One region of the Megasphaera elsdenii DSM 20460 genome, then DNA from elsewhere that is predicted to be linked to it. Evidence: riboswitches for the same ligand, from Rfam matches in the RefSeq annotation. Region 1 holds a riboswitch; each other region holds the start of a gene.
The links. A riboswitch is a leader RNA that binds a small molecule or an ion and turns the genes downstream of it on or off. The one in region 1 is predicted to bind ZMP and ZTP.
Positions count from the first base shown of each region.

Region 2: linked by a shared signal. The riboswitch ahead of C6362_RS04060 (L-lactate MFS transporter) and the one ahead of C6362_RS06855 (phosphoribosylaminoimidazolecarboxamide formyltransferase) in region 1 are both predicted to bind ZMP and ZTP.
Region 3: linked by a shared signal. The riboswitch ahead of C6362_RS10040 (formate--tetrahydrofolate ligase) and the one ahead of C6362_RS06855 (phosphoribosylaminoimidazolecarboxamide formyltransferase) in region 1 are both predicted to bind ZMP and ZTP.

Region 1 is NZ_CP027570.1:1,453,594-1,457,672, forward strand. Features, by position in the region: gene C6362_RS06840 (MBL fold metallo-hydrolase) at 1-40, shown strand, start outside; gene C6362_RS06845 (S1C family serine protease) at 37-1,170, shown strand; gene rlmH (23S rRNA (pseudouridine(1915)-N(3))-methyltransferase RlmH) at 1,170-1,649, shown strand; ZMP/ZTP riboswitch at 1,733-1,810, shown strand; gene C6362_RS06855 (phosphoribosylaminoimidazolecarboxamide formyltransferase) at 1,865-3,040, shown strand; gene C6362_RS06860 (molybdopterin-containing oxidoreductase family protein) at 3,319-4,079, shown strand, end outside.
Region 2 is NZ_CP027570.1:856,538-860,616, reverse strand. Features, by position in the region: gene C6362_RS04060 (L-lactate MFS transporter) at 231-1,469, opposite strand; ZMP/ZTP riboswitch at 1,543-1,627, opposite strand; gene C6362_RS04055 (D-alanyl-D-alanine carboxypeptidase family protein) at 1,678-2,823, opposite strand; gene rsmG (16S rRNA (guanine(527)-N(7))-methyltransferase RsmG) at 2,841-3,551, opposite strand; gene mnmG (tRNA uridine-5-carboxymethylaminomethyl(34) synthesis enzyme MnmG) at 3,538-4,079, opposite strand, start outside.
Region 3 is NZ_CP027570.1:2,113,549-2,117,627, reverse strand. Features, by position in the region: gene C6362_RS10045 (cyclodeaminase/cyclohydrolase family protein) at 1-602, opposite strand, end outside; gene C6362_RS10040 (formate--tetrahydrofolate ligase) at 604-2,283, opposite strand; ZMP/ZTP riboswitch at 2,331-2,408, opposite strand; gene C6362_RS10035 (phosphohexomutase domain-containing protein) at 2,461-3,969, opposite strand; gene C6362_RS10030 (transketolase family protein) at 4,034-4,079, opposite strand, start outside.

The DNA of each region.
Region 1 (4,079 bases):
GGGCAGTGTCCGCTTCCAGGAAGGGAGTCATGAACTATGATGCAACGCAAACATATCATCACGGCAGCTGCTGCCGTCGTCCTCATCGCTGTCGGCGTCTTCGGCGGCTTCAAGATCCACGATGCCTTTTTTACGCCGAGCGGCACTTATAACGGAACCGTGAACCAGCTCCAGGAACCGTCGAAATCGGATTCCATCTCGGATGCCCGAAATACGGCTGTCGTCCAGGCTGCCAAGAAGGTCAGCCCGGCCGTCGTCGGCATTACGACTAAAGTCTATAACCGCGATATGTTCAACCGGAAAGTCCTGGTCGGTGAAGGCGTCGGTTCCGGCGTCATCTTCGACAAGGCCGGCTATATCGTAACCAATAACCACGTCGTCGGTACGGCCAAGACGGTCATCGTCTCCCTGGCCGATGGCCAGAGTACGGAAGGGACCGTCGTCGGCCGCGATGAAAAGACGGACTTAGCCGTCGTCAAGATCAAGATGGACAACCTGCCCGTCGCTGAATTTGGCGACAGCGATTCCCTGCAGGTCGGCGAACCGGCCATTGCCATCGGCAACCCGCTGGGCCTGGAATTTCAGGGGACCGTCACGGTCGGCGTCATCAGCTCTTTGAACCGGACTATCGGTGCCGAAGGGCAGAGCATGAAGCTCATCCAGACTGACGCTGCCATCAATCCGGGCAATTCCGGCGGCGCTCTCGTCGATGCTGACGGCAAGGTCATCGGCATCAACAGCGCCAAGATTTCTAAAGAAGGCGTCGAAGGCCTGGGCTTCGCCATTCCTATCAACGCAGCCCGCCCGATTCTGCAGGACCTCATCCAGAACGGCAAGGTCGTCCGCCCGTACCTCGGCTTATACGGCCTGGACCAGCAGATGGCTGCCCGCTTCGGCATGAGATTGAATGTACCTGGCATTTACGTCTATAAAGTCGCTGCCGGCGGACCTCTGGATCAGGCTGGACTCAGACACGGCGACGTCATCTTGAAACTCGATGGCACCGATGTCAAAGACTTCAGCGCCCTCCAGAGCGTCATGGACAAGCACAATGTCGGCGATTCTGTCAGCCTGGATTATACGCGCAACGGTTCGGACCACGAAGTCACCGTCGTCCTCCAGGAAAGTCCGCAGAATGATTCGTCAGACCAGGGGGATGGGACCAACTGATGAAGTATCACGTCATTACCATCGGCAAGATCAAAGAGAAATACCTCACCGCCGGCATCGACGAGTTTTTGAAGCGCCTGCGCCCGTATGGCCAGGTCGAAGTGACCGTCCTTCCTGAAGAGAAGATGCCTGAGAATCCGTCGCCGGCCCAGAAGGCCCAGGTCCTCGACAAAGAAGGGGAGAAGATGCTGCGCCACGTCCGCCAGGGCTCGCACCTCTTCGCCCTGGATGTACAGGGGAAACTCGTATCCTCTGAAGATCTGGCAGCGTCCTTTGCCAAACTGGCTCTGTACGGCTGCAGTGAAATCTCCTTCATCATCGGCGGCCCCTTCGGCCTGAGCGACCTCGTCCGCCGCAAAGCCGACAACTGCATTTCCTTTGGCCGTATCACCTTGACCCATCAGATGATACGCCTCCTCTTATTGGAACAAATCTACCGCGCCATCAAGATCGACCGGCACGAGCCGTATCACTTATAAAACAAAGCCCCTCCCGTGGAAGTTCTGCCTATCCAGGGAGGGGCTTTTTCTTGACATCTCCCGGCTGCGGACGGTATAATAAACCTGAAACATGTGACTGACGGAAGTGGAGTTACCACGGGGAGCATGATTCATACGAGCCGACCGTCTGGGCGAAACGTTCCAGAAGTGTCGGTATTTTTTTATTTTTGCTTAACTATTCAGGAGGAATCACCATGAAAGAACTGCAATTAAAATACGGCTGCAATCCCAACCAGTCGTCGGCCCGGGTTTATATGAAAGATGGCAGCGACCTGCCCTTTACGGTCCTCAACGGCCGCCCCGGTTATATTAATTTGCTCGACGCCTTCAACAGCTATCAGCTGGTCAAAGAATTGAAAGAAGCAACGGGCCTTCCGGCTGCGGCTTCCTTCAAGCACGTCAGCCCGGCTGGGGCCGCCGTCGCCACGGAAATGAGTGATACCCTGAAAAAAATATACTGGGTCGACGATCTGAAATTGTCTCCCCTGGCTTCGGCTTATGCCTGTGCCCGCGGTGCTGACCGCATGAGCTCTTATGGTGATTTCGTCGCCTTGTCCGACGTCTGCGACGTTGAAACGGCAACGCTCCTCAAACGGGAAGTTTCGGACGGTGTCATCGCTCCGGGCTACAGCGACGAAGCCCTGGCCATTTTGAAGACCAAGAAGAAGGGGAACTACTGCGTCCTCCAGATTAACCCGGACTACAAGCCGCGCTTAATCGAATCGAAGGAAGTCTACGGCGTCACTTTTGAACAGGAACGCAACGAAGCTAAGATTACGACGGACCTCTTTAAGAATATCCCGACGAAAAACAAGGATATCCCCACCGATGCCCAGCGCGATTTGATGATCGCCCTCATCACCCTGAAATACACTCAGTCCAACTCGGTCTGCTACGTCAAAGACGGCATGACCATCGGCGTCGGCGCCGGTCAGCAGTCCCGCGTCCACTGCACGCGCCTGGCTGGTAACAAAGCCGATATCTGGTGGCTCCGCCAGAATCCGAAAGTCCTGAATCTGCCTTTCCGCGACGATGTCCGCCGCCCGAACCGTGACAACGCTATCGACGTCTACATCTCTGATGATTACGAAGACGTCCTGGCCGACGGCATCTGGCAGGATCTGTTCACGGAAAAACCGGAACCGCTCACACGGGAAGAAAAGAAAGCCTGGATTGCCCAGCTCCACGGCGTCGCCTTGGGCAGCGATGCTTTCTTCCCCTTCGGTGACAACATCGAACGGGCTCATCGCAGCGGTGTCGACTACATCGCCCAGGCCGGCGGCTCCATCCGCGATGACAATGTCATCGAAACGTGCGATAAATACAACATCGCCATGGCCATGACCGGCCTGCGCCTGTTCCATCATTAAGCATATCCCCCTTTCTGTCGGGAAAGGTCGTTTTCTTTTATATTCAATGTTTGGGGTTTGATGTTTGAAGTTTGATGTAATGGCTTTTAAATTTAAAATCATTTGCTAACTGCTAACCCCTAACTGCTAACTGCTTAAAAGGAGCTGTCGCGATGCGACGGCTCCTTTTTTCACCAATTCCAGGCGGGCCGCCCTTTGGGACGGCCCCTACGAACCACGAGTCACGAACTACGAACCACGAGTCACGAGCCACGAACCACGAAACAAGAGGTGATATCATGAAAACCTATACATCTGTCTGCCCTTATGACTGCCCCGATGCCTGCGGGCTTGTCGTTTCTGTCGACGACGGCCGCGTCGTGTCCGTCGCCGGCGATGGGGCCCATCCTTTTACGCGCGGGACGTTGTGCCCGAAGATGGCCCATTATGAACGGACCGTTCATTCGCCGCGCCGCCTGACGACGCCGTTGAAGCGGACCGGGCCCAAGGGAAGCGGCCAGTTTGCACCCATTTCCTGGGACCAGGCCCTGGCGGAGATTGCTGAAAGGTGGAAGGCGATTATTGCCGATTGTGGTGCCGAAGCCATCCTGCCTTATTCCTATGCCGGCACCATGGGCATTGTCCAGCATGATGCCCTGCACGGACTGTTTTACCGTCTGGGCGCTTCGGAACTGGATCGGACCATCTGCGCTCCGGCCAAAGGGCAGGGATTCAAGGATGTCATGGGCAGCACCATGCCGACGGCACCGCAGGAAGCTCAGGACAGCGACTGCATCTTCCTCTGGAGTCTCCACATGGTGGCGACGAATATCCATTTCCGCCACGATGTCGAAGCGGCCCGGCGCAAAGGGGCCGTCGTCTGGTGTATTGATACGTACCGCCATAAGACGGCTGATTTAGCCGACCATTTCGTCGCCGTCCGCCCGGGGACCGATGGAGCCCTGGTCCTGGGCATGATGTATGTCCTCGACCGCGATGGACTGGCCGATGAAGCCTTTCTGGCGGCAAACGTCCTCGGCTGGGACGAACTGAAAGTGCA
Region 2 (4,079 bases), 600 kb from region 1:
AGGACGTCCCCTACGCACAAGGCCACAGGCCGTGAATGATTTACCGCTTTCAGCGATGGCGTTCATCGTTCGTCGAAAAAAAGCTGCCGCATAAGCGACAGCTTTTTTCATTGTAGGGGCGACCACGTGGGGCGCCCGCTTCAGGATATGTGAATTTTCCAATCATTTTTCTAGGAGAATCCCCCAATTTCCGAACGGGTCGCCCACGTGGCGACCCCTACGATGAACGATTATCCCCGCGCTTCTGCGACCCTGGCGATGCCGTGGCGGGTGCGGTATTTCAGGAAAATCATCAAGGCCAGGGCAGCGACGAAGGCGCCGACGAAGAAGTACAGCGTCACGGCGTAGCTATTGGTATTTTCTTTGATAAGCGACAGGACCAGGGGACCGGCGACGCCGGCAGCCCCCCAGGCCGTGAGGATACGGCCGTGGATGGCGCTGAGGTATTTCGTGCCGAAGAGGTCGCTGAGATAGGCCGGCATGCACGAGAAGCCGCCGCCATAGCAGGAGATGATGAGCAGGACCAGGACCTGGAAGCTAAAGGCGCTGGTAACGCGGGCCAGCTGCCAGAAAGCCAGGATTTCGATAAGGAAGAAGAGGACGTATGTAGCCGAGCGGCCGAGGTAGTCGGATACAGTCGCCCAGGCAATGCGGCCGGCACCGTTCATGAGGCCGATGAGGCCCACCATGGAAGCCGCTGCCAACGGCGACATGCCGACGACGTCCTGGGCCATCGGCGAGGCGACGGACAGCAGGGCGATGCCGCAGGTGATGTTGGTGAAGAAGAGCCACCAGATGGCGTAGAACTGCCAGGTCTTCATGGCCTGGCGGACGGTGAACTGCGGCTGGGCGTCGGCATATTCGACAGTTCCTTCTTTTTCGGCCTTGGCCGGGACGTCACCGGCAGCAGGCGACGCCAGGTAGAGCGACGAAGCCGTCATGATGACCATATAGACGCAGCCAAGGATGATGAAATTGGCGACCAGGCCGAAATGCTGGACCAAGAGCTGCATAGCCGGGCCGGCAATGAGGCTGGCAAAGCCGAAGCCCATGATGGCCAGACCCGTAGCGAAGCCCCGGTTTTCCGGGAACCATTTGACCAGAGTCGATACGGGCGTGATATAGCCCGTTCCCAGGCCGATGCCGCCGATGACGCCGTAAAAGGCGTAGAGCATGGGCAGGCTGTGGGCGTAGAGAGCTGCTGCCGTACCGAACATGGCCGTGACGAAGCAGGTCATCGATAAGAGGCCCGATTTACGGGGCCCGATTTTCTGGACAAAACTGCCCAAAAAGCCGGCCGACAAACCGAGGAACAAGATGGCCAGGGAAAAGGTCCACGTCGTTTCCTTGAGGGTAAATCCCATAGATTCCATAATGGGCTTGGTGAGGACGCTCCAGGCATAGACACTGCCGATACAGAGGTGGAGCCCCATGGCAGACAGGGCGATGAGCCAGCGATTTCGTTTCATTAGACAACACTCCTTATGAGGAGCCAGGCTGGCGAAAAAAAATACCGGCCGCCTGGCTCAAGAATATGTAGCATACTCTTGCCCAGACGGTCGGCATGAAAGGGTCCGTACAGTTCACGTGGTGACTCCACTTGATTCCGTCAGTCCTGTACGGATCTGCTGATGCGTTTATTATACGAATATGGACAGAGATTGTCAATATCCTTTTTTAGGCGGCCGGCGAAAAGGGAACGTAAGGCTGGCTGGAAACAGCCGGCTTACTTGTCTTAGCCGTATCCGCTTTGGCAGCGGTCTTCACCGTCGTCTTAGCTGCCGTTTTAGCCACTGTCGCAGCCGTTGTCTTTACGGCCGTATCTGCTTTAGCAGGTGCTTTGGCCGCAGCCGTAGAAGCTGCCGCCGTGGCTGCTTCTTTCTTCTGCTGGGAAGCTAATTCAGCAGCCTGGGCCTGTTTTTCCTTGATATCCGACAAGGTCTGGCCTGCCGGTGCCTGGCGCAGGATATAGACGTTTTCTGCCGGTTCGACCGGTTTCAGTACGGAGAAGCCATAGCTCATGAGTTTCTGGGCATCGCCGAAGCGGTCGTCCGAATTCATGATAGAGGCGATGACGGTCCGGCCGTCCTGCGTAGCCGATGCGACCAGACAGGGACCGCCGGCATTGGTCGTACCGGTCTTGATGCCGTTGGCACCGGGGAAGCCGCTGGTCAGGAAATAGTTCGTCGTCGTGCAGTGCTTGGAGCCGCCGTTGATATAGGGCATGTCGTATTCACTGTGGCTGACCATATCGCGAAATTCCGGCAGTTTCATGCCGTAAGCGGCCATCGTCGCCATATCGCGGGCTGTCGAATAGTGGTCGCTGTCCGGCAGGCCATGGGGATTAGCGAAATGAGTATTCGTACAGCCCAGGGCGGCTGCTTTTTCGTTCATCTTGGCGACGAAATCGGCCTGACTCGGCGTAACCGTTTCGGCGACGGCAATGGTGGCATCACAGCCGGATACAGTCATCATACCGGTCATGGCATTGCGCAGGGTAATCTGGTCGCCCGGGTCGATACCCAGGACGGACGCATCGCTTTCGATATCGTAGACATCTTTCGTAATGTTGATAGGCTGATCCAATTTACCCTGTGCCTTTCCCAGTTCGACGCCTAGGATGCAGGTCATGATTTTCGTCGTGCTGCCCGGATAGGCCCGGTCATCGGCATTTTTCGCATAGAGCGTGTCGCCTGTATCGGCATCCATGACATAGGCAGCATGAGCACTGATTTCAGGCGGCTGCGGTGTATCGGCAAAGACAGCAGCCGATACGGTCAGGCAGGCCGCAGCGGCCAGACAGAGGATTTTTTTCAAAGACATAGCGTACACTTCTTTCTCTATAAGGGATTTTTCGCAGCCATCTTTGGCTTGCGGGGATATTTCTTGGGGCTTTCCTTTACTTTTTCGATATAGAGGACAGCGCGGACATCGTCCAGGCCTGGCAGGCGGACCGGCCGGACTTCGGCGACTTTGCCGCCCAGGATCTGCAGGGCTTTTTCGCCTTCCGCCAGTTCTTCTTCATACTGGGCCCCTTTGAGGGAAATGAAATAGCCGCCGGTCCGGACGTAAGGCAGGGCCCATTCGGCCAGGATGTTCAGGCGGGCCACGGCCCGGCTGGTGACGATATCGAAGGCACTGCGGTATTCCGGTTTATGGGCCATTTCTTCAGCCCGGCCGTGGAGGAACGAAGCGGTCAGTCCCAAATCGCAAACGACCTTTTCCAGGAAAGTCAGCCGCTTCTGCAGGGAATCGAAGAAGGTCACCTTCAGATCCGGCCGGTAAATGAGCAGGGGCAGGCCGGGAAAGCCGGCACCGGTCCCCAGATCGAGGACGCTGGCGCCATCTTTGAAATAAGCCGGGTCATAGCAGGACAGGCTGTCGGCCATGTGCTTGATGGCGACGCCTTTCGGATCGGTAATGGCCGTCAGGTTCATGACCTTGTTCGTTTCGACTAAAGCTTCGTCAAAGGTGCAGAACTGTGCCAGCTGGCTTTCTGATACGCTGAGGTCCATGGCCTTCAGGGCCTGTGCTAATTCACTGCGAAACATGATTTTTTTCCTCCCGGCTGTGCTGTTCCAGTACGATGAGCAGGGCCGTGATATCCGCCGGCGAGACGCCGGAGATACGGCTGGCCTGGCCCAGGGACAAGGGCCGGATTTCGTCTAGTTTCTGCCGGGCTTCGGCCGACAGGGTATCGATATCGGCATAGACGATGTCGGCAGGCATCTTCTTCTGTTCCAGGCGGTTCATCTTTTCAACCTGTTCCATCTGACGGCTGATATAGCCTTCGTATTTGATCATGATCTCGATTTCTTCTTCCACATCGGCAGCCAGTTCCGGCAGGTCGAAGACCGTCCGCAAGGCTTCATAATCGACATCATTGCGGCGCAGGAGGTCATAGGCCGTAATAGCCGTGTGAATCGGTGCCGTACCCAGGCGTTCCAGTTTTTCCAGGTTGGCCTTGGACGGCGTGACCGAAATCTCTTTCAAGGCGGCAATGCCCTGTTCGATAGCCTCTTTCTTGGCCGAGAAACGGTCGTACCGTTCCTGCGTGACCAGGCCCAAATCGTAGCCTT
Region 3 (4,079 bases), 660 kb from region 1:
TATTCTACGTTTTGTTCGACGATGGCCGCTTTTTCTTCGATTTCGCGGATTTCGTTGATCATCTGCTTCACGAAGGTTTCGTCTTTGATGGATTTCAAATTGATGCGGACGCTGTAGAAAGCCGAGCGCATGGCGGCCCTGGCATTCATGGTGGCGATGACGCCATCGGTGATGACCCAGGCGTTGCCGTAGCGGACGACTTGTTCTGCCAGCTGGAGGAGGACAAAGATGTCCTTCCCCAATTCAAACGGCGATATGGCCGCATCCTTGAAGGCCTGCTGGACCGTGGCCGCCCGGTCCGGTGTGTCCTTGGGCAGGCGGACAGCGCGGATGACGCTGTCAAAAGCGGCGGCGTCTTCGGCGATGCCGTCGAGGTACCGCTGGCGCAGGCCATGGGCCTTGTCGCGAATGGAAACCATGAGTTTCTCGATTTCGTCATAACCTTTCTTGCCGATGGTCAGGTTGGCGACCATTTCTACGAGAGCGGCTGCCGATGCCGCCGTCATGGCGGCGATGCCGCCGCCACCGGGAACGGGTTCCTTAGAAGCCGTGACTTCCAGGAGCCCGTCCAGGGGCATGGATTGGAATTGTGTAAAATCCATCTTAGAACAATCCCGTAATGACGCCGTTTTCGTCGATGTCCATGCGGTTGGCAGCCGGTACTTTCGGCAGGCCCGGCATGGTCATGATGTTGCTCGTCTGGCAGACGATGAAGCCGGCACCGGTGCAGACGCGGACGTCCTTGACCGTGACCTTGAAGCCCTTGGGCGCACCGAGGAGCGCCGGGTTATCGGACAGGGAGTACTGCGTCTTGGCCACACAAATCGGCATTTTGTCGAGGCCAAAAGCTTCCAATTCTTTGATCTGTTTCTGGGCGTTGCCTTCGAAGATGACGCCGTCGCCGCCGTAGACTTTCTTGACGATGGTTTCCATCTTCTTGGGAATGGAATCGTTGACGTCGTACAGCGGTTTGTACGGCGTCTTGGGCTGTTGCAGCAGTTTCAGGACTTTTTCGCCCATTTCGACGCCGCCTTTGCCTCCTTCGGCCCAGCAGTTGTTGAGGGCGACTTCGACGCCGTAATCTTCGCAGAGTTTACGGAGCGTTGCGATTTCTTCGTCTGTATCGCTGATAAATTTATTGATGCCTACGACGACAGGCACGTCGAAGAGACGCATATTTTCGATATGTTTTGCCAGGTTGGCAAAGCCCTTCTTCAAAGCTTCGACATTTTCTTCCTGCAAGTTCTTCTTGTCGACGCCACCATGCATCTTCAAGGCACGGACCGTGGCGACGATGACGACGGCATCCGGTTTGATACCGGCGAAACGGCATTTGATGTCCATGAATTTTTCAGCACCCAAGTCGGCACCAAAACCGGCTTCTGTAACGGCGATGTCCCCCATCTTCATAGCTAGTTTAGTAGCGACGACGGAGTTACATCCGTGGGCGATATTGGCGAAAGGCCCGCCGTGGACCAGGGCCGGCGTGTGTTCGATAGTCTGGACCAGGTTCGGTTTGATGGCATCCTTCATGAGGATGGCCATAGCCCCTTCGACGCCGAGCTGGCGGGCCGTGACCAGATTGCCGTCCAGGTCATAGGCTACGGTGATGTCGCCCATGCGTTTCTTGAGGTCCATGAGGTCACTGGCCAGGCAGAGGGCTGCCATGATTTCCGATGCGACAGTAATCATGAAGTGGTCTTCCCGCGGGAAACCGCAGACTTTGCCGCCCATGCCGACGACGATGTTGCGCAGGGCCCGGTCGTTCATGTCCATGACGCGCTTCCAGATGACGCGGCGCACGTCGATGCGCAGGGCATTGCCCTGGTGGACGTGATTATCGATGGCTGCGGCCAAGAGGTTGTTGGCAGCCGTAATGGCATGCATGTCGCCGGTAAAATGCAGGTTGATGTCTTCCATCGGCAGGACCTGGGAGTAACCACCGCCGGCAGCACCGCCTTTGATGCCGAAGACCGGTCCCAGGGACGGTTCGCGCAGGGCGACGACGGCTTTATGACCCATGTAGTTCAGGGCCTGGGCCAGGCCGATGGTCGTCAAGGTCTTGCCTTCGCCGGCCGGCGTCGGCGTAATGGCCGTGACCAGGACCAGTTTCCCATCTTCGTTCTTCGAGAGGCGTTTGATGGCGTCAAAAGAAATCTTTGCTTTATATTTTCCGTAGAGTTCCAAGTCATCATCGGTGAGGCCGACTTGGTTTGCAATGGCCGTAATCGGTTCCAATTTCGTCTGCTGTGCAATTTCGATATCGCTCAATACCTTTGCCATAGTAGTTGTCACTCCTGTTCTCTGCATAAAAAAAGGCCGCTCCGCTGGAAGTTTGCCCAGACGGTCGGCTTCAAGAAATCATGCTCCCCGTGGTAACTCCACTTCCGTCAGTCACATGATTATGGCCTTATTATACAAAAAAAGAACCCTTGGGTCAAGGGTTCTTTTCGTTACGTCTTACTGGATTACGCTGGTATCGAGGTGTTCAAAGCCCGTAAGCAGGCCTTTCACCTGGCTGGCGATCTGCTGGCAGCCGCCTTTTTCCCTGCTTTCGATATTCAGCGGCATGTTCGGGTCGTGGAGGGACATGCGCAACAGGGCCCAGCCGTTGGGGAATACGAGGCGCACGCCTTCATAGGACGGCTTGGCGATGGAAATGCCGGCTGCAGCGGCCCGGTCTTCGAACTGTTTGAGCACGTCAGCGCCATAGGCCTGGACACCATCAGTGCCGGTGATTTTCAAGCGAAATTCGACGCCTTCTGCCGGATGGCCCAGTTTGGCGATGAGGTCGCCGAGCTGTTTGCCTTCTTTCTTGGCTTTCGCCGCAGCGATGAGCAGTTTGACCGCCAGGTAGGCACCGTCGTCGAGGTAGTAGTTTTCGCTCAGCGCACCGTGGCCCGACGTTTCGATGGCCAGCGGCGAGACCGTGCCGGCCTCGTTGAGGCGGATACATTCGTCGATGACATTTTTATAGCCCCGCATGTAGCGGTGATGGACCAAGTGGAGTTCATCCTGGAGGAACGTCGTCAGTTCATCCGACGTGACCGAGTCGGTGACGATGGTGCTGCCAGGATAATCGGGCGCCAGGATAGCGGCCATCATAGCGATGAGGGCATTGCGGTTGATTTCTTTCCCATCGGGCAGGACGGCGCTCATGCGGTCGACGTCGGTGTCGAAGATGAGGCCCAGGTCGGCTTTGTTGTCGAGGACGGCCTGGCGGATCGACGCCATGGCGTCGGCATTTTCCGGGTTAGGGATATGGTTCGGGAACATGCCATCCGGTTCGAGGAACTGGCTGCCCGTCGTATCGGCGCCGAGTTCAGAAAGGACCTTGGTGGCAAAGAATCCGCCGCTGCCGTTGCCGGCATCGACGACGATGTGCATCCCTTCCAAAGGACGGTCGTACATCCCGGCACAGAGGCCGGCGCAGATCTTGCGGCGCAGATGCAGCGAATAGAGGTCGATCAGGTCCAGCGAGGCAATGGCAGCCGACGAGACAGCCATGGCCGACGACTGGGAAGCCAGGCTCAGGACTTCCGTGACCTCGCTCTTTTCCAGACCGCCGTCGACGGTAAAGAATTTCAATCCGTTGCGGTTATACGGCAAATGGCTGGCCGTAATCATGATGGAGCCATCCATGTGAGTATCTTCAAAAATGATGGACATGAACATAGCCGGTGTCGAAGCCAGGCCGCAATCCGTGACGTGGACGCCTTGACCGAGGAGGCCGCCGAAGACGGCTTCTTTCATCATAGCTGCCGATACACGGGAATCGTGGCCGACGGCAATGTGCAAGTCACTCACCTGTTTATTCAGCTTCTTCGCCAAAAACTTGGCAAAGCCAGCGGCAATGCGGTTGACCGCTTCCGGTACCAACGTGACGTCTTCACCGGGGACGCCGGCAACGGCGACGCCGCGGACATCACTGCCATTCTGTAATTTCATCATTGCTTCTGTAGAAATCATGTATTCATGTTTCCTTTCTTCAATTTAGCGCACCGAGGTCCGCCGCTTTTTATCATACTGAAAATCAGGCCAAAAGGCAAGCCTTGACGATGGCCTCTGCCGTAAGGCCG